DNA from 2 places in the Brevundimonas sp. SPF441 genome. Region 2 is predicted to be linked to the other one. Evidence: riboswitches for the same ligand, from Rfam matches in the RefSeq annotation. Region 2 holds a riboswitch; the other holds the start of a gene.
The links. Region 2 has a riboswitch for cobalamin ahead of GGC30_RS00490 (DUF1852 domain-containing protein). Riboswitches for the same ligand answer to the same signal wherever they lie in the genome.

Region 1 (12,010 bases), on a different contig from region 2:
ACCCACGGTCCGATGCTGGCCCACAAGGCGGAAGAAGACGCGGTCGCCGTGATCGACACCATCGCCGGCAAATACGGCCACGTCGACTATGCGCTGGTCCCCAGCGTCGTCTACACCTTCCCCGAAGTGGCCTGGGTCGGTCAGACCGAGGACCAGCTGAAGGCGGCCGGCGTTCAGTACAAGAAGGGCAAATTCCCCTTCACCGCCAACAGCCGCGCCAAGATCAATCACGAGACCGACGGCTTCGTGAAGGTTCTAGCCGACGCCGCGACTGACAAGGTGCTGGGCGTCCACATCATGGGCCCGCAGGCCGGCGAGATGATCCACGAGGCGGCCATCACCATGAGCTTCGGCGGCGCGTCGGAAGACATCGCCCGTACCTGCCACGCCCACCCGACCCGTTCGGAAGCCGTCCGTCAGGCGGCCATGGATGTCGAAGGCTGGATGATGCAGGCCTGATCCGAAACGGCTCGAGACTCCAAGCAAGGCCCGGATGGCGACGTCCGGGCCTTCGTCACATCAGGCCAGACCCTTCAGCCGATAAAGCGCCTCCAGCGCCTCGCGCGGGGTAAGGTCGTCGGGGTCCACGTCACGCAGGGCCAGTTCCACGGGGGAGGGGCCGCGTATCGGTTCCGGCTCGGCGACGGCGAACAGGGGCAGGTCGTCCAGTCGGGCGGCGGCGGCCTTTTCGCCTTCCAGCCGGTTCAGCACCGAGCGAGCGCGGGCGACGACGGAGGCTGGGACGCCGGCTAGTTTGGCGACCTGAACGCCGTAGGAACGATCGGCGGCGCCGGGCGCCGCCTCGTGCAGGAAGACCAGCTCGCCGTTCCACTCGCGCGCGACCATGGACAGGTTGCAGACGTGATCCAGCCGCGTCTCCAGCTGGGCCAGCTCGTGATAATGGGTGGCGAACAGGGTGCGGGCGCGATTGGTCTCGTGCAGGGCCTCGGCCGTGGCCCAGGCGATGGCCAGACCATCGTAGGTGGCGGTGCCGCGCCCGATCTCGTCCAGAACGACGAAGCTTTGCGGCGTGGCCTGGGTCAGGATGGCGGCGGTCTCGACCATCTCCATCATGAAGGTGGAGCGGCCGCGCGCCAGGTCGTCGCCGGCGCCGACGCGACTGAACAGACGGTCCACCACGCCCAGCCGCATGGACCGAGCGGGCACGAAGGCGCCGGCCTGGGCCAGGATCACCAGAAGCGCGTTTTGGCGCAGGAAGGTCGATTTACCGGCCATGTTCGGGCCAGTGACGATGGCGAGGCGCGATCCGTCCTGACCCGACCCGTCCAGCCGGGCGTTGTTGGGGGTGTAGGGATCGCCGCCCGCCTTGACCGCCGCCTCCACGACGGGGTGGCGGCCGGCCTCGACGCAGAAGGTCAGGGTGTCGTCCACGATCGGGCGGGTCGCGCCGACTTCCTGGGCCCATTCGGCGAGGGCGGCGTGGGCGTCCAGTTCGGCGAGCGCCTCGGCGACGGCCTGCAGCGGCTGGGCCAGCCGGGCGGCCTCGCGTCGCCAGCCCTCGAAGGTCTCGCCTTCGATGGCGAGCGCCCGGTGGCCGGCCTGGCTGATCTTGGCGTCCAGTTCCGACAGTTCGACGGTGGTGAAGCGGACCTGGGCCGCCAGGGTCTGGCGGTGGATGAAGAGGCTGTCGGGCCCGGCGCGGAGCAAGGCTTCGGCGGCCTTGGCGCTGGTTTCGAGGAAATAGCCCAGCAAGGCGTTGTGCTTGATCTTGAACGGCACGCCGGACTCGGCGACGGCGCGGGCCTCCAGATCGGCGACGACGCGGCGGCTGTCGTCGCGCAGGGTGCGGGCGGCGTCCAGTTCGGGGCGATAGTCGGGGCGCACATAGCCGCCGTCGCGGGCCAGATGGGACGGCTCGTCCACCAGGCCGTCGATCAGGTCGGCCTTCAGCCGCGAGACGTCGGCAGACAGGGTCAGCCGGTCCAGCGCCGAGGCGATGCGGCGCGGCTGGCCGGTCAGGGGATCGACCTGACCCACGAACAGACCGGCGACGCCCTCCGCGATCGACAGGCCGGTGCGCACGGCGGCCAGGTCGCGCGGGCCGCCCCGACCCAGCGCCAATCGTCCGACGGCGCGGGCGATGTCGGAGGAGGCCTTCAACGCGTCGCGCAGATCGCGACGCAGATCGCGGCGCTCCAAGAGCCATTCGACGGCGTCGAGCTGCTCGTTGATGGCCAGGGGATCGCGCAGGGGCCGGGCGATGCGTTCGGCCAGGGCCCGGGCGCCGCCCGAGGTGACGGTGCGGTCGATGCAGGCGAGCAGGCTGCCCTCGCGCTCGCCGCGCTGGGTGCGATCGATCTCAAGACTGGCGCGGGTCGCAGGGTCGATGGCCAGAAAGCCGCTTTCGCCCAGACGGCGCGGCGGGGCCAGGGCAGGGACCTTGCCGGCTTGGGTCGTCTCCAGATAGGCGGCGATCAGACCCAGCGCCGAGACCTCGGCCTCCTCGAAAGCGCCGAAGCCGTCGAGCGCCGAGACGCCGTACAGGCGTTCGACGCGGGCGCGCGCGGCCTGGGGTTCGGCGATGGCGCCGGCCAGCGCCTGGACCACGCCGCCCGAGCCGTCCAAGGCGTCGCGGGTGGTCTCGTCAGAATACATACGGTCGGTGACCAGGACTTCAGACGGGCGGAAGGCGGCCAGGGCCGCGCCCAGGTCTTCGATAGAACAGGCGACGCTGTCGACCGCGCCGGACGACAGTTCGACCACGGCGACGGCCGCCCGACCTTTACGCACCGCGACCGCCGCCAGACGGTTGGCGCCGCGCGCGTCCAGCAGGCTGTCCTCGGTCAGGGTGCCGGGGGTGACGACCCGGACCACGCCGCGATGCACCACGGCCTTGCCGCCGCGCTTCTTGGCTTCGGCGGGGTCTTCCAGCTGTTCGCAGATGGCGACCTTGTGGCCGATGCGGATCAGGCGGGCGAGATAGCCCTCCATCGCATGGACCGGCACGCCGGCCATCGGAATGTCCTCGCCCTGATGCTTGCCGCGCTTGGTCAGGGTGATGCCGAGCGCCGCCGCCGCGACCTCGGCGTCCTTGAAGAACAGCTCGTAGAAGTCGCCCATGCGGAAGAACAGGATGGCGTCCGGCTGGCCCGCCTTGGCCGTCAGATATTGCGCCATGAACGGCGTCGCGCCTTCCAACGAGGCGGCGATTTCCGGGGGATGAGAGACGGGGGCGTTCATGTGGCCACAGGGTGACGGATCGCGCCCGGCGGCTCAAGGCCGTTGACCGGCTCTTGCACAGGCTTGTCGGCCCTGCGATAGGCCGCGTCAGGCGGTTAAGGGAACACGGTGTGACGCCGTGGCTGTGCCCGCAACTGTAGGCGGCGAGAGCGTCGTCCGTCCGGGGTTTCGATCCCGGCGCCACTGGGCAACTGGGAAGGCGAGGACGGCGGTTTACGACCCGCAAGCCAGGAGACCTGGCCGCCGACGTCGCTCGCTCCTGTCCGGGACCAGACAGCAGCGCGGTTTCTCCGTGGAAGCGACCCGACCTTGCGCCGTCCAGACCCTTAAGCGGTCTGGCGGGTCGGTTCGCTCATGACGGTCTCTCGCGCGCATTCGCGGGACCGAACACGGGGGTATCGCTCAATGAAGCGTTCCATTCTTCTTTCGACGGCGGCGATCGCGGCCGCCTTCGCCGCACCTGCCTTTGCCGAGGACGCGACCCAGCTGGACCAGGTGATCGTCACCGCCACCCGCATCCCGGCCATCGTCGCCGACACGCCCGGCGCCCGCGTCATCGACGGCAAGATCATCGCGCAGCGCGGCGCGATCTTCGCCGCCGACATCCTGGCCGATGTGCCGGGTCTGTCGGTGACGCGTTCGGGCGCCTTTGGCGGTGTAGCCCAGGTGCGGATGCGCGGCGCGACGCCCGGCAAGACCCTGGTCCTGGTCGACGGCGCGCCGGTCAACGATGCGGCCGAGCCGAACGGCGCCTATGATTTCTCCAGCTTCGAGCTGGCCGATATCGCGCGGATCGAAGTGCTGAGCGGCCCGCAGTCGTCGCTGTGGGGATCCGACGCCATTGGCGGGGTGATTTCCTTCACGACGCAAGAGATCGACGGCCTGCGCGCCGAGGCCGAGGCCGGCAGCTTCGACACCGTGCGCGGCCGCGTGTCGGCGGGCGTCGCCAACGAGACCTACGCCTTCAGCGCCTATGCGTCGCGCTTCGACACCGACGGGATTTCGGCGGCGGACGAGGCGGACGGCAACACCGAGGCCGACGGCTTCCGTAGCACGACGCTCGGCGCCAAGGGTCGCTATGTCCTGTCCGATGCAGTCAAGGTCGATGGATCGGTGCGCTGGAACAAATCCAAGGCCGATATCGACGGCTTCCCGGCGCCGAACTATGCGCTGGCCGACACCGACGACACCCAGGAAAGCGAGCAGTGGTCGGGCTTTGGCCGGGTGACGGCCAAGGCGTTCGGCCTGACGCATCAGTTCAGCGTCTCGGCGTCGGATTTGGATCGCAGCTCGGTCAGCGGCGGCTTCGGCTCGACCTTCACCGGCGACCGTCAGGCCTATCGCTGGCAGGCGAACGGCCAGGCGCAGGACATCGACTATGCGTTCGGCGTCGAGCGGAACGAGGCCTCGGCGGCCCTGTCGTCAGGCCTGTCGCGCGACCTGTCGATCACCTCGGTGTTCGGCGTGGCCCAATACGATGTCGGCGCGCTGAACCTGACCGGCGGACTGCGTTATGACGACACCGACGATTTCGGCTCCAAGACGACGGGGCGGGTGTCGGCGGCCTATGATCTGGCCGGGGGTTTCATCCTGTCGGGCGCCTATGGCACAGGCTTCAAGTCGCCGACGGTCAGCCAGGCGGTCTGCGACTTCTGCTTTGCGCCTCGGCCCTATCCCGAGCTGAAGCCGGAAACGGCCGACAGCGTCGAGGTCGCCCTGGGCTGGGCCTCGGCCGACGGACGGTTGGACGGGCGGGCGACCCTTTATCGCCTGAATGTCGAGGACCAGATCACTTATTCGGCCGGTCGCTACATCAATGTCGCCAAGACGCGTTCGGACGGGTTCGAGCTGGAAGGCCGCGCCCTGCTGGGCGGCGGCTTCGACCTGACCCTGGCCTATGCCTGGACCGACGCGACGGACCGCACGACAGGCGCGCGCCTGCTGCGAGTGCCGGAACACGCGGGTTCGGCGACCCTGGGCTGGACGGGCGACCGTCTGTCCGGCGCGCTGACCGTGCGGGCGGAAGGCGATCAGGACGATTCGGGCGGCTTCTCGACCGTGGCGCGCGACGGCTTCGTCACCGCCAATCTGAACGCGGCCTATGAACTGACCGATCAGGTCACGCTGACGGCGCGGATCGAGAACCTGGGCGACGAACACTATCAGCAGGTGTTCGGATACGGCGAGCCGGGACGGTCCGGCTATGTCGGGATCAGGCTGCGCTACTGATCCGGGCGCGGGCGTCGGCGGTGAAGGCCGCCGGCGCCTCGAGCGCCAGGGCCGACCAGTCTAGATTGGGACAGGGGGCGTGGGCGGCGGCCAGGATGGCGCGCAGTTCGGCGGCCGAGGCGACGCTGGCCACGACCTTGTCGACGCCGGGAAGGGCCAGGGCGTAACCGAGCGCCGCCTGCATCGGATCGCAGCGCTGCTCGGCCAGACGCCGGCGCGTGCGCGACAGGGCCTGGGCATGACTGGCCAGTTCGGTGGGCAGATCGTCGCCGCCGGCGAACAGCAGGCCGCCAGCGAAGACCGAAGACAGATGAACCGAGGCGCCTGTGTCGGCGATGGCTTCCAGCACGCCGTCCTGGGCCGCGCGCTGGTCCAATAGGCTGCAGGGCACCTGGACCACATCGGCTTCCAGACGGCGGGCCAGAAGCGCGGGGCCGTCCTCGATCGTGGCGCAGAAACCGATGCGGCGGAACAGGCCGCGATCCTTCAGGCTGCGGGCGCGATCCCACAGGGCGCGGCCCTCGGCGCCGGCCAGATCGGCGGCGTTGGAAATCAGAAGCACGTCACCGCGCGGTAGGCCCATCCGCTCCAGCGAACGACGAGCGCGGGCCTCGACCCGGTCCAGACCTTCGCTGAGCGGCACGGTGCGGACCGTGACCTGGAAAGGCGAGGGGAAGGGCCAGGCCTGGCCCAACAGGCGTTCGCCGTCGCCCTCGGGCCGGGTGGCGATCAGCTTGACCCCGGCGTCGGCTCCGGTTTGCAGCAGAAAACGCATGGCTTCCTCGCGAGCGCCGGACGGCGCGCTCATGAAGGCGCCGGGCGCGCGCTCGGGCTCGGTCACCACGGCGAGGGCCAGGCGATGGATGGGCGACGACGCCGAAGGTGTGGCGGGGGAATACGACACGCCCGACACTATGATCGCCAATGCTTAAGGGACGCTGAGCGAGACCTTAAGCGAACCCTACTTATCCACCGCTGATATGCGCACTGAGGCGAAAATCAGGCGTCGGCGTCAGGCTGCAAGTCCGGGTGGGCCGAGGCGAAGGCGGGGTGGGCCAGGGCGGTCTGTTCGACCGCCAGCAGACGCGGCCAGGGCGACAGGTCCATGTTGAAGCGCCGCGCCGAATACATCTGCGGAATCAAATAACAATCGACCAGGGTCGGGGCGTCGCCGAAGCTCCATCCGGCGCCGTGGCGGGCGACCAAAGCCTCCAGCGCGTCGAAGCCCGGCGCGATCCACCGGGCCGCCCAGGCGTCCACGGCGGCCTGATCGGCGTTCAATTCAGACCGGATGGCCTTCAACACGCGCAGATTGTTGAGCGGATGAATGTCGCAGCCGATCAGCGCGGCCATGGCGCGCACGTTCGCCCGGTCGTTCGCCCCCTTCGGCAGCAGAGCCGGGTCGGGGCGGGTTTCCTCCAGCCATTCCAGAATGGCCGGGCTCTGGGTCAGGACCATATCGCCGTCCTGGAGGGCGGGGACCATGCCCTGCGGGTTCAGCGCCACATAGTCGGGCGTCTTCTGTTCGCCCTTGCGCAGGTCGTGAGCGGCGTTGTCGTAGGTGATCCCCTTCAGGTTCAGGGCGATGCGGACCCGGTAGCTGGCGCCCGAGCGCCAGTAGCCGTGCAGGATCATGGCTGGATCTCGAAGCTGAGCGTTTCCAGACCGTCGATGGTGACGACCACGCGGTCGCCCGGCTTGACCGGGCCGACGCCGGACGGGGTGCCGGTGAAGATCAGGTCCCCGGGTTGCAGCGACCACAGGGCGGCGGCGGCCGCGACGATCCGGTCGGGGTTCAGAATCATGTCGTTCAGGACGCTGTCCTGTCTGGTTTCGCCATTGACGCTCAGGCGGATGGCGCCATCGGGCGACGGCAGGTCGCCCAGGGTGATGGGACCGCAGGGCGCGGACTGATCGAACCCCTTGGCGGCGTCCCAGGGCCGGCCGGCGGTCTTGGCCTCGGCCTGAAGATCGCGGCGGGTCAGGTCGCAGCCGACGGCCCAGCCGACGATAGCGACGCCGCCATCCTTGCCCGGCCCGATCGCGGCGACCAGTTCGGCCTCGTAGTGCAGGTTCGCGGTGGCCGACGGATAGGATGGGTTCGCGCCGTCGGAAACGATGGCGTCGCCCGGCTTAGTGAAGAAGAAGGGCGTCTGTTTGTCGGGGTCCGACCCCATTTCGCGCGCATGGGCGGCGTAGTTCTGGCCCACGCACAGAATGCGGCGAACGGGGAACCGCTGGCCCGATCCGACGATCGGCAAGGACGGGGCGGGGCGGGGCGCGAACAGCCATTGGGTCATGGCGACCGTTCTAGTGCGGCGAAAAGCCCGTGGCGAGAGGCGCACAGCCGACCCACCTAACGGAACCTCGTTGCGCATGTGGCGTTGCAACACGGGGTTCTCTATTCTACCGCCAAGCTTTCAACGGAGCGCGCACCATGGCCACCACCAAGGCTCGAGAAGATATCAAGGCCGACCTGAAGACCCTCAAAGAGGATCTGAAGACCGGCGCCCGCGAAGAGACCCAACGCCTGCGCGACAAGGCCGCCGAGGCCGAGGCCAAGCTGCGCGCCAAGAGCGACGAAGTCCGCGAGCAGGCCCGCAGCTATTACGACGAGGCCCGCGTGAAGGGTCGCGAATATTATGACGACGCGGCCGAACGCTTCGATGAGGCGCAACGCTATGTCGTCGAGCGCGTGCAGGAGCGTCCGCTGCAATCGACCGCCGTGGCGCTCGGCGTCGGCGTCATCCTCGGCATGCTGCTGGCCGGCCGCCGTCGCTGATGTTCAAGGGCATCGTCAAAAAACTGGTGGCGACGGCTGTCGTCGCCGCCAGTGCTTTCCTGGCCGTCGTCTTCCTTGGCGTGGCCATCTTCTATGCGCTCAGCCTGACGCTGACGCCGCTCGGCGCGGCGGCCGTGACCTTTGGTCTGTTCGCCCTGGTCGCCCTGATCGTGGCGCTGGTCTTCCTGAAGGGCGACAAGCACGACGACGCCGAAGAGGAAGATGAGCCTGAGGGCCTGCTGGGCAAGGTGATCCACATCGTTCGCGAGCGGCCGATCGTCGGCGCCGTGGGCGGTCTGGGCGCCGCCTTCCTGTTGCTGCGCAACCCGGCTCTGGCGGCGATCGTCGCCAGCATGGTCGCGGATCGCAAGATGGATCAGGGCGGCTATTCGCGTCGTCGCCGTCGATAGGCGATGGAACGGCCAGGCGACCCTGGCGTTGATGATGCAGACCGACGAACGGCTCCCGGGTCGCCGACGGCAACATCAACTCAGGAGAGCTAAACCCATGATGCGCTGGGCAATTATCTTCCTCGTCGTGGCCCTCGTCGCGGCCGTTCTCGGCTTCGGCGGCATTGCGAACTTCTCGTTCGAGATCGCGAAGTTCGTCGCCGTCGTGGCCATTATCCTGTTCGTCATCGCCTTGGTGGCCGGCGGACTGCGTGGACGCGGCGCGCCACGACTTTAGGCTAATATACGAAGTCGAACGAGGGGCGGAGCCAAAGGCTTCGCCCCTTTTTCATGCGTAGAGCGGCCCGTTAAGAAAGAACTTTACAACACAAAGCAAATGAGTGATGTTGTCTCAACGGTTCGAGGAGGAGAGCATCATGACCCGCGAGACCCAAGCCATTCAGGACGACATCGCCTATATGCGCAGCCTGGCGCACGAGGGGCGGCATGCCCCCCTTCTGGCCGGGCCGATCCTCATAGCCGCGGCCGTGGTTTTCGGTGGCGCTAGTCTCGGGCAATGGGCGATTCAATCGGGCGCCGTTCAAGTGAATCCATGGGCTCAGTTGTGGTTGTGGATCGGCGCAGGCGTCGTCTTCGCAGTCGCCCTGAGTCTCTTGATCGGGCGTATGAAGGGAAAGCCCGGCATCAACTCAGCGGGAAACAAGGCAGTGGGAGCAGCTTGGTCCGGCGTAGGCTACGGAATCTTCGTAACCTGGCTGGCGCTGGTTGCCCTGTCCGTAAAGACCGGAAACTGGTCGTGGATGGCCGTGATGCCGACGACGGTGCTGGTTGCCTATGGCTCGGCCTGGATGATTGGCGCAGCGATGACCAAAACGCGCTGGATGTCGTTCACGGCCTTTGCGGCCTATGCCGGCGCGGTTGCCGTGGCTTGGTTCATCGACAGCCCCATGATTTATCTGGTCTTCACGATTGTCCTCGTCGCCATCGCGCTGGTCCCGGGCATCGTCCTGATGCGTCAGGAACCGTCGGAGGTGGTCTGAGCATGGCCGACGACTTCGACATCAGCCGGATCGACGACGTCATTCACGGGCGCATCCGGCTGGGGATCATGGCTTTTCTGTCCGGGGCCGGATCGGCCGACTTCACCACCCTGAAGACCCGGTTGCAGACCACGGACGGCAATCTGTCGGTCCATCTGCGAAAGCTGGAAGAGGCGGGGTTTGTCGCCGTCTCCAAGCGTTTCAACGGTCGCAAGCCGCTGACGGAGGCCAGTCTGACCGATCAGGGACGCGACGCCTTCGTCGCCTATCTGGATGCAATGGCGGGCCTGCTGCCAGAGCGGTGAACATAGGCTAGAAGCGCGGTCATGACCGACCGCCTTCACGCCTTCGAGGCCATCGACAACTTTCGGGACTATGGCGACTACGCCACGGCGGCCGGGCGGCGCGTGAAGCCCGGCCGTCTGCTGCGTTCGGCCCACCACGCGCGGGCCAGCGAGGCGGATCTGGAGCGGCTGAAGGCGCTGGACATCGGGGCGGTGGTCGATCTGCGCCGACCCGGCGAGCGCCGCGATCAGCCGTCGCGCCGGCCTGAAGGCTTCAGCGGACAGGTCATCGAGGGCGGCGTGGACGACGGCGCCGAGGCGCCGCACATCACCTTTCTGAAGACCGCCGATCTGACGCCGGACTCCGGGCGGCGCTTCATGACCCAGACCTATCGCACCCTGCCGTTCGACGCCTCGCATCAGGAGGTGTTCGGCCGCTATTTCCAGGCCTTGGCGGATCAGGCCGAAACTTCTCGAAATCGGGCGGTGGTGATCCATTGCGCGGCGGGCAAGGATCGGACCGGTTTTCTCGCCGCCCTGACCCACCATCTGCTGGGCGTGTCGCGCGACGACATGGTCGAGGACTATCTGCTGACCAACACCGCCGTCGATCTGGCGGGCCGGGCGCCCGGCATCGCCAGACAGCTGCACAAGATGACGGGTCGGGTCGCGTCGGACGACGCGATCGTGGCCTTTCTGGGGGTCGAGGCCGCCTATCTGGAGGCCGCATTCGCCGAGGTCGAAGCGCGGCACGGATCGGTGGACGCCTATCTGAAGGAGGCGCTGGGCGTCGATGCGACGCGCCGTGATCGGATCGTGGAGCGGCTGACCGCGTGAGCGAGGTTTTCAGCCACACTGTCACGCGCGACGCGCCCTGGGTCGATCCGGTCGCGGTGGCGGCGGGTCTCGGCGGCGGCGACGGCGCCTTGGCCCTGTTGTCGGACGGCGGGCCGGGCGGCCGCTGGTCCCATGTCGCCCAGGCGCCGGACGTCGCGCGGGTCGGCCCGGTGGATGACGCCGCGCCGTTCGAGGCGCTGCGGGATCCGCTGTTTGCCGCCGGCGCCGTCGGTCTGGCTGCCTATGACGCGGGCGCCCGGCCGGCCACCGGACCGCGCGAGACGGTCTGGCCCGACCTGATGCTGGCGCGCTATCCCGCCATGCTGAGCTTCGATCATCAGCATCGCTCAGTGTGCGCCACGGGAAGAGGCGCGACGGCGGAGCAGGCGGCGGCCGCAGCCGAGCGGGCCCTGACCTGGCTGGCGACGGCAGCGCCGGTCGTGACGCCCTCCGCGCCGGCCGAGCGGTTCGAGGCCGAGGCGCCGGCGAGCGCCTACCGCGACGCGGTCGCGGATGTGGTGCAGCGCATCGGGGCGGGGGAGCTGTTCCAGGCCAATATCGCCCGGGCCTGGTCCGGGGAGCTGAGCCCCGGCCGCGATCCGTTCGAGGTCTTCCTGCGGCTGCAAAAGGAGCGGGCGTCGCCGTTCGGGGCCTATTGGCGGGTCGGGGATCGGGCGCTGGTGTCGAACTCCCCCGAACTGTTCCTCGCCTTCGATCCCGCCAGCCGCCGCATCGAGGCGCGTCCGATCAAGGGCACACGCCCACGCGCGGACGATTTCGATCAGGACCAGGCCCTGGCGAGCGAGCTTCGGGCCAGCCTGAAGGATCGGGCGGAAAATCTGATGATCGTGGACCTGATGCGCAACGATCTGGCGCGCGTGTCACGGCCCGGATCGGTTCAAGTGGAGACGCTGTTCGAAGTCGAGCAGCACCCGACGGTGCATCATCTGGTCTCGACCGTGACGGGTGAGGCCCAGCCCGCAGTGGGTCCAGCCGACCTGCTGGAAGCGACCTTTCCGCCCGGCTCGATCACCGGCGCGCCTAAACATCAGGCGATGAAGGTGATCGCCGCGCACGAGCCGCCGCGCGGACCCTGGTGCGGGTCGTTGTTCCTGATCGCGGACGGCGGCGCCGTGACCGCATCGGTCTTGATCCGGACCGCCGGTTTCGAACTGAACGACGGCGTCTGGAACTATCGCACCCTCGCCGGCGCCGGCATCGTCGCGG
Region 2 (12,010 bases):
CGGGCCATGTGGTGCCATCATGGCCGGGCTCGCACCTCGAAGTCGAGAGTCCAACGCTCGTTTCCCGCTCGGCGAAGATCGGTCATGCGCGCGGCGATTTGGCGATCCAAGCCGTCGAGCAGAGCCTTGCCGCCGCCGACTGAAGCAATCCGCATTCGTCTGCCAGAATGGGCCGCTTTCGCCCTTCAGCGTGAAGCGCAGATGCAAGGTGTCGTTGGCTTTGAGCATAGGTTGCTCGGACATGAGTCGTTTCAGAGAAAAATAGGCCCCGTCGCACAGGGCGACGAGGCCGAAAGCCTGTTTGGGAGGAAACGCCCAGGAAGGACAAACCCGAATGGCGATGGGAGACTGGGGGTTCAAGGGCGATCCCATGACCTTCGCCGCCTGCCTTAACCCCCAGACAGTGCAGCCGCCACGACCGGCGCCAAGCCGTCGGCGATGATGCGCACCCCTTGGGCGTTGGGATGGATGCCGTCGGGCTGGTTGTAACGGCGATCCAGGGCAACCCCTTCCAGTAGGAAGGGATAGGTCGGAACATCTTCGTTGCGCTCCAGGTCCGCGAAGATGCGGTCGAATTCGGCGGTGTAGGCGCCGTACTGGGGCGGAGCCTTCATCCCCGCGAGCAGGACGGGAATATCGCGCGCCTTCAGCGAGGCGATGATCGCCTCCAGATTGGATCGGACCGTTTTGGGATCGACGCCCTGGAGCATGTCATTGCCCCCCAGGGCCACGATGCACAGGTCGGTGTCGTCCTGGACGCTGTAGCCGACCCGGGCCAGTCCGCCGCCGGTCGTGTCGCCCGAAACCCCGGCGCCGCGAACCCTCACCCGGAGCCCCTTTGCCCTCAACGCCTGTTCCAGGCGCACAGGCAGAGCCTCGGCCGAAGGCAGGCCGAAGCCGGCGGTGATGGAATCGCCCAACAGGGTCACGATTTTTTCGGGTCCGTCCGAAGGTGCAGCCGTGGGTGAAGGCGACACCGAGGGCTCAGCCGGCACCTTTGACGTGTCCTCTTTCGAGGCGCTGCATCCGGCAAGGACTAGCCCCACCCCTCCGGTCAAGAGCGTGCGGCGGCGGATGGGCGGCATGGGCGAACTGGGCTTTGGAGTCATGATCTACACCCCCATATAGGGACCAGCTTTCCTCCTCCCAATCCAGCAGGCGACATATCGATGGCTTCAGCCGCTCCGCTCGTCCTCGACGGCGTCGTCCTCACCCTGCCCTCGGCGGCAGGACCCGTGGAAATCCTTCGTGGCGTGGACCTGGTCGTAGCGCCGGGCGAGACGGTAGCGATCGTCGGCCCCTCCGGATCGGGCAAATCCTCGCTGATCTCCATCGCCGCAGGGCTGGAAACCCCGACTCGAGGCCGAGCCATGCTGTTCGGTCAGGATATGGCCGCGCTGGGCGAGGACGGCCGCGCCCGCCTGCGTCTGGGGCGCGCCGCTCTGGTTTTTCAAAGCTTCCACCTCCTGCCCAATATGACGGCCGAGGAAAATGTGTCCGCGCCGCTGGAGTTGGCCAACAGACCGGGGGCAGTGGCCTTGGCGCGCAGCTGGCTGGAGCGGGTCGGCCTGGGCGCCCGGCGGTCGCATTATCCTCATCAGATGTCCGGCGGCGAGCAGCAGCGCGTCGCCCTGGCCCGCGCCCTGGCGATCGGCCCGGAGCTTCTCTTCGCTGACGAACCGACCGGAAATCTGGACGGGACCAACGGTGCCCTGGTCGCCGACTTGCTGTTCGACCTGGTTGGCGACAGCGGCGCCGCCCTTGTCATGGTGACCCACGACGACCGTCTCGCCGCGCGTGCGGATCGGATCGTGACGATGCGCGACGGCCAGGTCGTCGCCCCGGCGCAGGCCTCTGCATGAGGCTCGCCTTCCGCTTCGCCCGCCGCGAACTCCGTTCCGGAATTGCGGGATTCCGTATCTTTCTGGCCTGTCTGGCGCTGGGCGTGGCGGCAATCGCCGCCTCGGGATCGACCGCAGAGGCCTTCCGCCAAGGGCTGGCCAGTCAGGCGCGGGAGATTCTCGGCGGCGACGTGGTGTTCAGCCTCGACCAAGGCCGGTTCAGCCCTGACCAACGCGCCGCCTTCGCCGCCCTGGGGCCCGTGGCCTATTCTGTGCGAGTCAACGGCATGGCCGAAACCGGAACCGGCCAGCGTCGTCTGGTCGATATGCGCGGGGTCGACGCCGCCTATCCCTTGGTCGGCGCGGTCAAACTGTCGGGCGCCCCTGATCTGGCCACGGCCTTGCGCGTCGAGAACGGCATAGCGGGGGCCGTCGTCGAACAGGGCCTGCTGGACCGATTGAATCTCAAGCTCGGCGACACCTTCACCGTCGGCGGCGCGCGGTACGTCGCCCGCGCCGTCCTTCTGGCCGAACCTGACCGACTTGGCCGGGGCTTTGCGCTCGGGCCGCGCGTGGTGACGACGGTTCCCGCCATCGAACAGGCCGGCCTGCTCGCGCCCGGCGGCCTGTTTGGCGAGGCGGTGCGCATCGCCCTTCCCGCCGGCGTCGATCCCAAGACCGCCATCACAAGCATCGAAAAACAGTTTCCACAGAGTCGGCTTGAAGCCCGGGATCGGTCGGAGGCCGCCGCCGGCGCTGGACGGCTGATCGATCAGCTGGAGTATTTCCTGGGTTTCATCGGTCTGGCGTCCCTGGTGGCTGGAGGACTCGGTGTCGGGGGCGCTGTCTCGGCCTATCTTGAGGGGCGCAAACCGTCGATCGCGACGCTGAAGGCTCTGGGTGCCGAGGGCGGGCTGATCCGCGACATCTATCTGATCCAGATCGGCGTGTTGGCCGCCGTCGGGGTCGCTATCGGGCTGTTGATCGGGGCCGTCTCACCGCTGGTCATCGGCGTGCTGGCGAAGGACAGCCTGCCCATCCCCGCCCTCTTTGCGGTCTATCCGGCGCCTCTGGTTAACGCCGGAACATTCGGCCTTTTGGCGGCCGCCGCCTTCGCGCTCGCGCCCCTAGCCCGCGCCCGCGCCACACCGCCTTCCGCCTTGTTCCGTCGCCAGCTCACCGACCGACCCGTCCTCGGCGTCGAACTGGTCTTTGCTGTCCTGGCCGCGATCGGACTGGCGGGTCTGGCTCTTTGGACCGCACCGTCGAAACTTGCTGCGGCCGCCTTGATCGGCGGAACGGTCGTCGCCTTCGCCCTTCTGTGGGCGCTCGGCCGTGCGGCGGCCTTTTTGGCCGGGCGTTTGAGACGACACGCCGGCGGCGCGGTGCGGCTGGGGCTGGCCAATCTCGCCGGCCCGCGCTCGGCGGCGCGCACCGCCTCCCCCGCCATCGGCCTGGGTGTCGCGCTTTTGGCGATGGTGGTCCTGATCCAGTCCAGCCTGCTGGGCCAGATCACCGAGGTCGCACCACGATCAGCCCCATCCATCGTCTTCACGGAAATCCCCGCCGATCGCGGCGCCGCATTCGATGCGGCGGTGGCGAAGGTGATGGCGACGCCCGGACCGGATCGCTATCGGCGCCTTCCCCTGCTGACCGGGCGGATCGTGCGGTTGAAGGGCGCGCCGGTCGATGTGGACGCCCTGCCTCAAGGCGAACGCTGGGCCTTCGATCAGGACATTCTTCTCTCCGCCTTGGCCGGCGCGCCGGACGATGCGAATGTCGTGTCCGGCGAATGGTGGTCCGCCGACTACGCCGGTCCGCCTCAGATCGCCCTCTCGCAAGATCTGGCCAAGGCCGCCGATCTCAAGGTGGGCGACAGCCTGACCCTGCAACTGCTGGGCCGCAAGATGGACGTGCGCATCGCCGCCCTTCGTCGCACCGAGCCGGGCGGGTTCGGGACCAACTTCATGCTCGTCCTCAACGCCGCCGCCATCGAGGGCGCCAATCCGCGCAGCGTCGCTATCGCCCGCGCCTCCCGCGCCGAAGAACGAGTCCTGACCCAGGCGCTGGGCGCAGACTTCCGAGAGGTGAACATCATCAGCGTCCGCGAGCAGCTTGAGGCCGCCGCCACCCTGTTCGACCGCCTCGCCCTGGCCATTCGCGGGGCCGCGGCCGTCGCCGGTCTCGCGGGCCTGCTCGTTCTTATCGGAGCTATTGCGGCGGGCGTGCGCGAGCGGGCGCGCGAGGCCGCCGTCCTCAAGGTGCTGGGCGGCTCCCACGCCCAGATCCTGAGCGCCTACCTCGTTGAATACAGCCTGGTCGGCGCCATCGCCGGTCTGGCCGGCCTCCTTCTCGGCGCCGCCGGCGCCTGGCCTGTCGTGATCCTCGCGTTCAAGGCGACATGGAGTGTGGACTGGACCGGCGTCGTTCTTCTTCTCACCAGCGCCACGGGCGTCGCGGCTCTGGGCGGCGGTGTGGCGGCCCTGCACGCCCTGTCGCGACGCCCGGCGCCGGTTCTTCGGTCGGATTGACGACGGCTAGGCGAACGCCGGCCAAACACATAAGGATATCCTTATGGGTTTCTTGACTTCGGCGTCGAGTGCGGGTCTCATGAACAGGTCGAGGTTCTGCGCGTCGCTTCCGGGCGATGCGGGGCTAAGAGGGAAGCCGGTGTGATGCCGGCGCTGCCCCCGCAACTGTGAGCGGCGAGCCGAAGGTCCATTTCGTGTCACTGACGTCTTCGGACGTTGGGAAGGCCGGGCCCGAAGCCGTGACCCGTGAGCCAGGAGACCTGCCCCGACAGATAACGTCCTCCGGCGGGGTGTCCGGTCAGGTCGCATGAACGCCGCGACGGGACGACTGCGCGCGAGCGGTCGCGCGTCCCTGTCCGCTGTCTCGCCACAGCATCAACGGCAGAGACCATGGCGAGCACCGACTTCACATTCAGGATCAAGCGGACCGCGCTCGACGAAGACTATCGGCCCGCCGAGACGACGAGGATCACCACCAATTTCGCGAACCTGGCGCGAGGCGAGAGCCGCCGGGACAATCTGCGCAACACCCTGCGGATGATCGACAACCGCTTCAACTCGCTGGCGCACCACGACAATCCGAGGGGCGATCGCTATGCACTGGAGCTTCAGATCGTCTCGGTCGAGTTGAGTCTTTGCTCGGAGCGCGACGACGCCTTTCCGCTGATCGAAATCCTGCAAACGACGATCATCGACAAGGAGACGAACCGGCGGATTGAGGGGGTCGTGGGCAACAACTTCTCCTCCTATGTCCGTGACTACGACTTCAGCGTAGTCCTGCCCGAACACCTGAAGGCGCATCCGAACGGCGGCGTGCCGGATGATTTCGGCGATCTGCACGGCAAGCTGTTCCGGCACTTTCTGACGTCGCGCGCCTATCGCGACAACTTCGCCAAGGCACCGGTCATCTGCCTCAGCGTCTCAAGCAACAAGACCTATCATCGCACCGGCTTCGACCATCCCGTGTTGGGCCTGGAATACGCCAACGACGCCTTCTCGCCGACCGACCGGTATTTCGAGAAGATGGGGATGAAGGTCCGCTACTTCATGCCACCGGGCAGCGTGGCGCCGTTCGCCCTGTACCATATCGGCGACCTGACCGGCGGCTACACCGACCTCGAACTGGCCAGCACCATCGCCACGATGGAGACCTTCCAGAAGATCTATCGGCCCGAAATCTACAACGCCAACTCCCCGGCGACCGAGCAGTATCAGCCCAGCCTGAAGGCGCAGGACTATTCGCTGACCCGCATCGTCTACGACCGCGACGAGCGCAGTCGGCTGGCCGTCGAGCAGGGCCGTTTCGTCGAGGAGCGGTTCATCAAGCCGCACCGCGCCCGTCTCGACCAATGGTCGGCCGCCTTCGCCGCCGCCTGATCAGTTTCCAGATTTCAGAGTCTCCCCTCATGAAAACCCTTCTCCCGACCTCGACCGCCGGCAGCCTGCCCAAACCCGTCTGGCTGGCCGAGCCCGAGACGCTCTGGTCGCCTTGGAAGCTGCAAGGCGATGACCTGATCGAGGCCAAGCGTGACGCCCTGCGCCTGTCGCTGGACGATCAGCGCCGGGCCGGCATCGACATCGTCAGCGACGGCGAACAGACCCGCCAGCATTTCGTCACGACCTTCATCGAACACCTCGACGGCGTCGATTTCGAGAACCGCAAGACCATGCGAATCCGCAATCGCTATGACGCCAGCGTCCCGGTGGTCGTGGGCGCCGTCAGCCGTCCGAAATCGGTCTTCGTCGAGGACGCCAAGTTCCTGCGCGCCCAGACCGACCAGCCGATCAAATGGGCGTTGCCCGGGCCGATGACGATGATCGACACCCTGTATGACGACCATTACGGCAGCCGCGAAAAACTGGCCTGGGAGTTCGCCAAGATCCTCAATGAGGAGGCCCGCGAACTGGAGGCCGCCGGCGTCGACATCGTCCAGTTCGACGAGCCCGCCTTCAACGTCTTCTTCGACGAGGTGAACGACTGGGGCGTGGCGACCCTGGAGAGGGCGGCCGAGGGGCTGAGGTGCGAAACGGCGGTCCACATCTGCTACGGCTACGGCATCAAGGCCAACACCGACTGGAAGAAGACGCTCGGCTCGGAATGGCGGCAGTACGAAGAGGCCTTCCCCAAGCTTCGGACCTCCAGCATCGACATCATCTCGCTCGAGGCCCAGAACTCGCGCGTGCCGATGGATCTGATCGAACTGATCCGGGGCAAGAAGGTGATGGTCGGCGCCATCGACGTCGCGACCGACACGATCGAAACGCCCGAAGCGGTGGCCGACACCCTGCGAAAGGCGCTTCAGTTTGTGGACGCCGACAAGCTCTATCCGGCCACCAACTGCGGCATGGCGCCCCTGTCGCGCCGGGTCGCTAATGGCAAGCTGCGCGCCTTGAGCGCCGGCGCCGAGATCGTGCGCGAGGAGCTGTCCCGCGACCTCTACTACGGCGCGGAAAGGTGCGAGCCGTGAGGGTTCGCCTGATCGACATGGTGTTCCCCGGCGACGCCAACCACCATGGCACCCTGTTCGGCGGCGTCGGTCTGGCCCATCTCGACAAGGTCGCCTTTCTGGCCGCCAGCCGTCATGCGCGACGGGCCGTCGTCACGGCGGGATGCGAGCGGATCGACTTCGCGGCGCCGGCCCGTATCGGCGAGATGGTCGAGGCGGTCGGCCGCGTCGTTCGGATCGGCCGGTCCTCTCTGGGCGTCGAAGTCGAACTGCACGCCGAAAGCCTGCTCAGCGGCGAGCGCCGTTTGTGCACGCGCGGGGCCTTCAACATGGTCGCGCTGAGGCCGGCGGACGATGATCAACCGTTGGCGCCCCTCGATAAGGCAGGCGAGGCGGACGATGGCTGGCTGAGGACCGCGGAGATGGTCTTTCCCGGCACGACCAACCACTACGGCACCCTGTTCGGCGGCGATGCACTCAAGCTTATGGGTAAAGCCGCCTTCGTCACGGCGACCCGCCATGCGCGCGAAGTCATGGTCATGGCAGCGACCAACCGTATCGACTTCAAGGCCCCGATCGACGGCGGCGACATGGTCGAACTGGTCTCGCGCGTGAAGATGGTTGGGCGAAGCGCCCTCTCGGTCGAGGTGCAACTCTGGGCAGAACGCCTCCTGACAGGAGAACGGCGACGCTCGACCACGGCCGAGTTCGTCATGGTGGCCGTCGATGACGCGGGAAGGCCAAAGGCGATCAAAAGCAAGTCGACTTCAGATGTGGTTGGCGGCGATAGACGGTGGTCTCGGATGCGCTAACAGCCGACATTGGTAGTCCGTCGGCATGGGACATTCGCGAACGTTGGCGCATGTCGAAAAATTGGTACTGGGCCGAGGTCCGCATCCGAGTCAAAAGTCGCCACATCTCCGTCGCGGGCATTTTGACATTTCCAATAGGTTAGCCGCGATTTCTCCCGGTTGCGCGAGCGTCGGGCACCAAGAGATTAATCGCCCCGACCGCGCGGCACTGCTTTCGAGCGCGGCAGGCTAGCAGAGCCTAGGCCGAGAGCCGGCGAAGCGTGATCGGCCCAAGGGTTCGGTCGCTGACCAGGGCGATGCCATGCGAGGCGGCCTTGCCGCGTACCCCAGCCTCCGTGCGCCCCATTTCCGCGGCGATCGCCTTCGCGCGTCATCGCTTGCCCGCGAGACGGGCCAGCTGTTCGACTTCCTGGTCGCTCCACTTCTCGGCCTGAGGAGGGGCCGGTCTAGGCGAGACATCATACCCCATGGCGAAACTCCGAAACGATCAGCGCGGCGGCAGTTCGCGGGTGAGATAGGCGTGGACCGTCTGCAGGTCCTCATCGCTGGCTTCGAGGCCCAGACCGATCATCCGCCCGATGATCTCCGACCAGCCGTCCGCAGTCCGCCCCTTGGCCGTAACCATCCCGATCGCGTGGCAGCTCGTGCAAACGCGCTGGACCGTCTCGCGCCCTGGCCCGGCCGGCAGTCCCGCGCGCACGATCGCGGCAGGCGGCGGCGAAGCCGGGGATTGCGGCGCCGGCGCGGGCGGCGGCGTCGCCCCCTTGACCTGAGGCGCGGCGGTTGGCGCCGCAACGGCCGGGGTCGACATTGCGGTCGGCAACTCGGTGGCTATGGTCTCGGCTGCGGCCGGCGCCGCCGGCGTCGCGGCGACTTCGACAGGCACTGCGGCGGGAGGGGGCGCCGGGTGATTGTTGTAAGCGTTGACCGCCGCCTCGCGGTTCCTGGCCTCGGCGGACTCGGACTGTCCGCATCCTGCCAGGGTCAGGGCGGTCGTTAGCGCGATGATCGTCACGGGCATGACGCGGCCGACGGAAGTTTGGATGCCGATCATCCTTCAATCCTCTCAACTTTACCGACTATGAAGGTGTAGGACACGGCCCCCAGCAGGGCCATGACGCCGATGAAGGCCAGGCCGCCCAAGAACGACCCCGTGGCGGCGACGATGAAGCCGATCAGCATCGGCGTGATGATGCCGGCCAAGTTGGTGCAGAAGTTGAACACCCCGGCCGTCAGGCCAACCAGACGTTTGGGCGCGACGTCTGAAATCAGGGTCCAGCCTAGGTTCGACATCCCCTGCCCGAAGAAGGCGACCGACATCACGGCGACGACAAGGGCGTCGCTCTTGATGAAGGCGGCGAGGATGATCGTGGACGACAGCAGCAGCCCGCCCACGATGGGCAGTTTGCGGCCGAAGGTCGCCGAACCGCTCTTTTTGACAAGATAGTCCGACAACTGCCCGCCGATCAGGACGCCGACCGAGGCGGCGATGAAGGGCAGGACTGCGACCCAGCCGACTTTAAGCCAGGGCATGCCGCGCTCGACCGCCAGATAGGTGGGGAACCAGGTGAGGAAGAAGACGAGCGTGGCGTTGGTGGCGAATTGGCCGATCGAGGCTCCCAGGATCTGGCGCTTGCTCAACAGCCAGCCGACATCCTTCCACGAGAAGGGCGACCGCTCCGTCGGCGCCACGCCGCCGCCGGCGGTGATGTGATCCAGCTCGGCCTGGTTGGCGGCGCGGCTGTGATGCGGGTCGCGATAGACGATGTACCAGAGGCCGGCGAAGGCCAGCCCGACCGCGCCGGCGATGATGAACAGGCTTCTCCAGCCCCAGGACGCGGTGATCCAGAACAGGACCGGACTGAGGAAGGCGATGCCGGAATACATGCCGACGGTGTAGACGCTGTTGGCCCGCGCGCGTTCATGCTGGGGGAACCAGCTGACCAGGATGCGGCTGTTCGCCGGAAAACAGGGCGCCTCGGCCGCGCCCAGCAGGAAGCGGAAGCCCAGAAGCGTGGCCAGTCCCGTGGCGAAGCCCTGCAGCAGCGTGAACAGCGACCAGAGCCCGACGGACAGGAAGTAGGTCACCCGCACGCCGAACCGGTCCAGGAAGATGCCGCCCGGGATCTGCGCCAGCGCATAGCTCCACGAGAAGACCGAGAACAGAATGCCCATGGTCGCCGCCCCGATGCCCAGCTCGGCGGTCATCGAGGGAGCCGCGACGCTTAGCAGCGAGCGGTCCAGATAGTTGATCATCGTCCCGGTGGCGATCAGGGCGAGGACGCCGTATCTCACCGAGGTCTTGCGGGCCGGGACGACCGAAGCGGAGCTGTCCATGGGTAATCCTTTCGATGGGACCCGGGCGGGTCCGGATGCGCGCGCCATCCGACGATGGCGCGCGCCGGCGATCAGGGCAGGACGAAGGCGTTCAGGGTGTCGGACATGTGCTTGGAGCCGACCGCCGTCCCGCCGGCGCCGACCACCACGACGTATTGTTTGCCGTCCTTGCCGAGATAGGTGATCGGCGTCGAATGGGCGCTGGCCTCCAGCTCGACCGACCAGAGCTGGCGGCCGGTCCGCGTGTCGAAGGCGCGGAACTGGCGGTCGTTGCTGGCGCCGATGAAGGCCAGGCCGCTGGCGGTCTGGATGTTGCCGCCGAGGTTGCGCGATCCGGTTTCTGCGCCGGCGTCGCCCAGGCCGGGGGTCGAGCCGAGGGGCGCGCGCCAGACGATCTCGCCCTTGTTGATGTCGACGGCGACCAGCTCGCCCCACGGGGTCGGCGTGCACGGCAGGACCGTATTGGCGTCCACGCGGTAGTTGAAGCCCGACTGGACGATGGCCGGGGGAACCGCTGCGGCGCCGCCGGCGCCCGGAGCCGGCGCGGCCCCGCGCGGTCTCGGCATGAAGCCAGCGCCGGCCGGGCCGGCCGCCCGGTACTGCCCCATGTTCTGGACGTTGACGATGAACAGACCCGACTGCGGGCTGTACGACGGGCCGCCCCAGTTCGGGCCGCCGAGCGTAGACGGGAAGCTGAGGGTGCCGGTCGTCAGCGACGGACGGCCGTAAAGGCCGGTGACCTTGATGGTGTTCTGGTCCCAGAAGGTCGTGCAGTAGGCGTACTGCTCGGGCGTGATGTTGGGGATTTCGTCGCGCGTCATCGTCGTGCGCGCCAAAGGACCGGGGCGCGCCGGGATCGGCTGGGTCGGCCAGGCCTGGTCGTTGGGGTCGTCGCTGCGCGGCGTCGGTTGCTCGGTCACCTCATGCAGGGGGCGGCCGGTCAAGCGGTCGAACACGAACAAAAGGCTCTGCTTGCCGGTCAGGGCGATGGCGGGCGTCGTTGTTCCGTCCGCCGCCTTGAAGTCCACCAGCACCGGCGGCGTCGGCATGTCCCAGTCCCACAGATCCTTATGGGTGATCTGCTTGAACCATTTCAGCTCTCCGGTCGCCGCATCCAGGGCCAGCAGGCTGTTGGAATAGAGTTCGGGGCCGGCGGCGCGGCCGTTCAGATCGCCGACGGGCGCAAAGACGATCCCGTTCGCCTCGTCCACCGTCATGGTGGACCAGACGTTGGCGCCGCTGCGATCCTTCCACTCGTCGCCGGTATAGGTCTCGTGGTTGGCTTCGCCCGGCTGCGGCACGGTGTGGAAGCTCCAGACCAGCGCCCCGGTCCTGGCGTCCCAGGCCCGGATGTCGCCGCGCGGCCCGGGCGGCCCCGCTTCGCCGGGACGCGATCCGGTGATGACCAGGTTCTTGTAGATTGAGGCCGGGTTCGGGATGGTCCAGGTGTCGCGTCGGCTTTCTCCCACGGTCTCGGAAGCGACGCCCTCATAGGCGTCGATCGCCCCGTCCTGGCCGAAGCCCGCCGCAACCTGGCCGGTTTTCATGTCCAGGGCCATCAGATAGCCCTGGTCGGTCGCGAAGAAGAGGCGCGGTCCGACATCGCCTTCGCCGGGCCAGTAGGCTAGGCCGCGGCCGTGGATGTTGCGCGGCGACTCATATTTCCAGAGCACCTTGCCGGTCTCGGGCTCCAGGGCCGTGACGGTCGACTTCAGATCCGGCTTCGCCGGATTGGTCGGGGTCGAGACATACATGACGCCATCGATGATCAGCGGCGTGACCTCCCAGCGATAATCCAGGCCGCGGTCGCCGTTGTCGTCGGTTCCGCCGCCATAGTTGAAGGTCCAGGCGCGCTTGAGGGTGGCGACGTTGTCCGGCGTGATCTGGGTCAGGGGCGAGAAGTTGGTGCTGCCCGGATTCTGCCCGTAGCTGCGCCACTGATCGCGCTCGGTCGTCTGGGCCAGAGCGCTGGCGCCGGACATCAGCAGTGCGGCCAGGCCGAGCCCTGCGATACGGCATGGGCGTGTCATTGCGGCGGTCGT

Region 1: another riboswitch for cobalamin. It lies ahead of GGC30_RS04345 (TonB-dependent siderophore receptor); the one in region 2 lies ahead of GGC30_RS00490 (DUF1852 domain-containing protein).

The regions. Positions count from the first base shown of each region.
Region 1 is NZ_WJWX01000004.1:75,012-87,021, forward strand. It holds gene lpdA (dihydrolipoyl dehydrogenase) at 1-459, shown strand, start outside; gene mutS (DNA mismatch repair protein MutS) at 520-3,201, opposite strand; cobalamin riboswitch at 3,252-3,461, shown strand; gene GGC30_RS04345 (TonB-dependent siderophore receptor) at 3,607-5,430, shown strand; gene GGC30_RS04350 (aldo/keto reductase) at 5,414-6,334, opposite strand; gene maiA (maleylacetoacetate isomerase) at 6,430-7,065, opposite strand; gene GGC30_RS04360 (fumarylacetoacetate hydrolase family protein) at 7,062-7,730, opposite strand; gene GGC30_RS04365 (YqjD family protein) at 7,868-8,212, shown strand; gene GGC30_RS04370 (hypothetical protein) at 8,212-8,622, shown strand; gene GGC30_RS04375 (DUF1328 domain-containing protein) at 8,720-8,899, shown strand; gene GGC30_RS04380 (hypothetical protein) at 9,039-9,662, shown strand; gene GGC30_RS04385 (transcriptional regulator) at 9,665-9,967, shown strand; gene GGC30_RS04390 (tyrosine-protein phosphatase) at 9,989-10,783, shown strand; gene GGC30_RS04395 (anthranilate synthase component I family protein) at 10,780-12,010, shown strand, end outside.
Region 2 is NZ_WJWX01000001.1:92,136-104,145, forward strand. It holds gene GGC30_RS00475 (arylesterase) at 390-929, opposite strand; gene GGC30_RS16395 (hypothetical protein) at 961-1,128, shown strand; gene GGC30_RS00480 (ABC transporter ATP-binding protein) at 1,170-1,862, shown strand; gene GGC30_RS00485 (ABC transporter permease) at 1,859-4,372, shown strand; cobalamin riboswitch at 4,447-4,655, shown strand; gene GGC30_RS00490 (DUF1852 domain-containing protein) at 4,763-5,749, shown strand; gene GGC30_RS00495 (methionine synthase) at 5,779-6,840, shown strand; gene GGC30_RS00500 (acyl-CoA thioesterase) at 6,837-7,631, shown strand; gene GGC30_RS00505 (cytochrome c) at 8,119-8,685, opposite strand; gene GGC30_RS00510 (MFS transporter) at 8,682-9,968, opposite strand; gene GGC30_RS00515 (PQQ-binding-like beta-propeller repeat protein) at 10,040-12,010, opposite strand, start outside.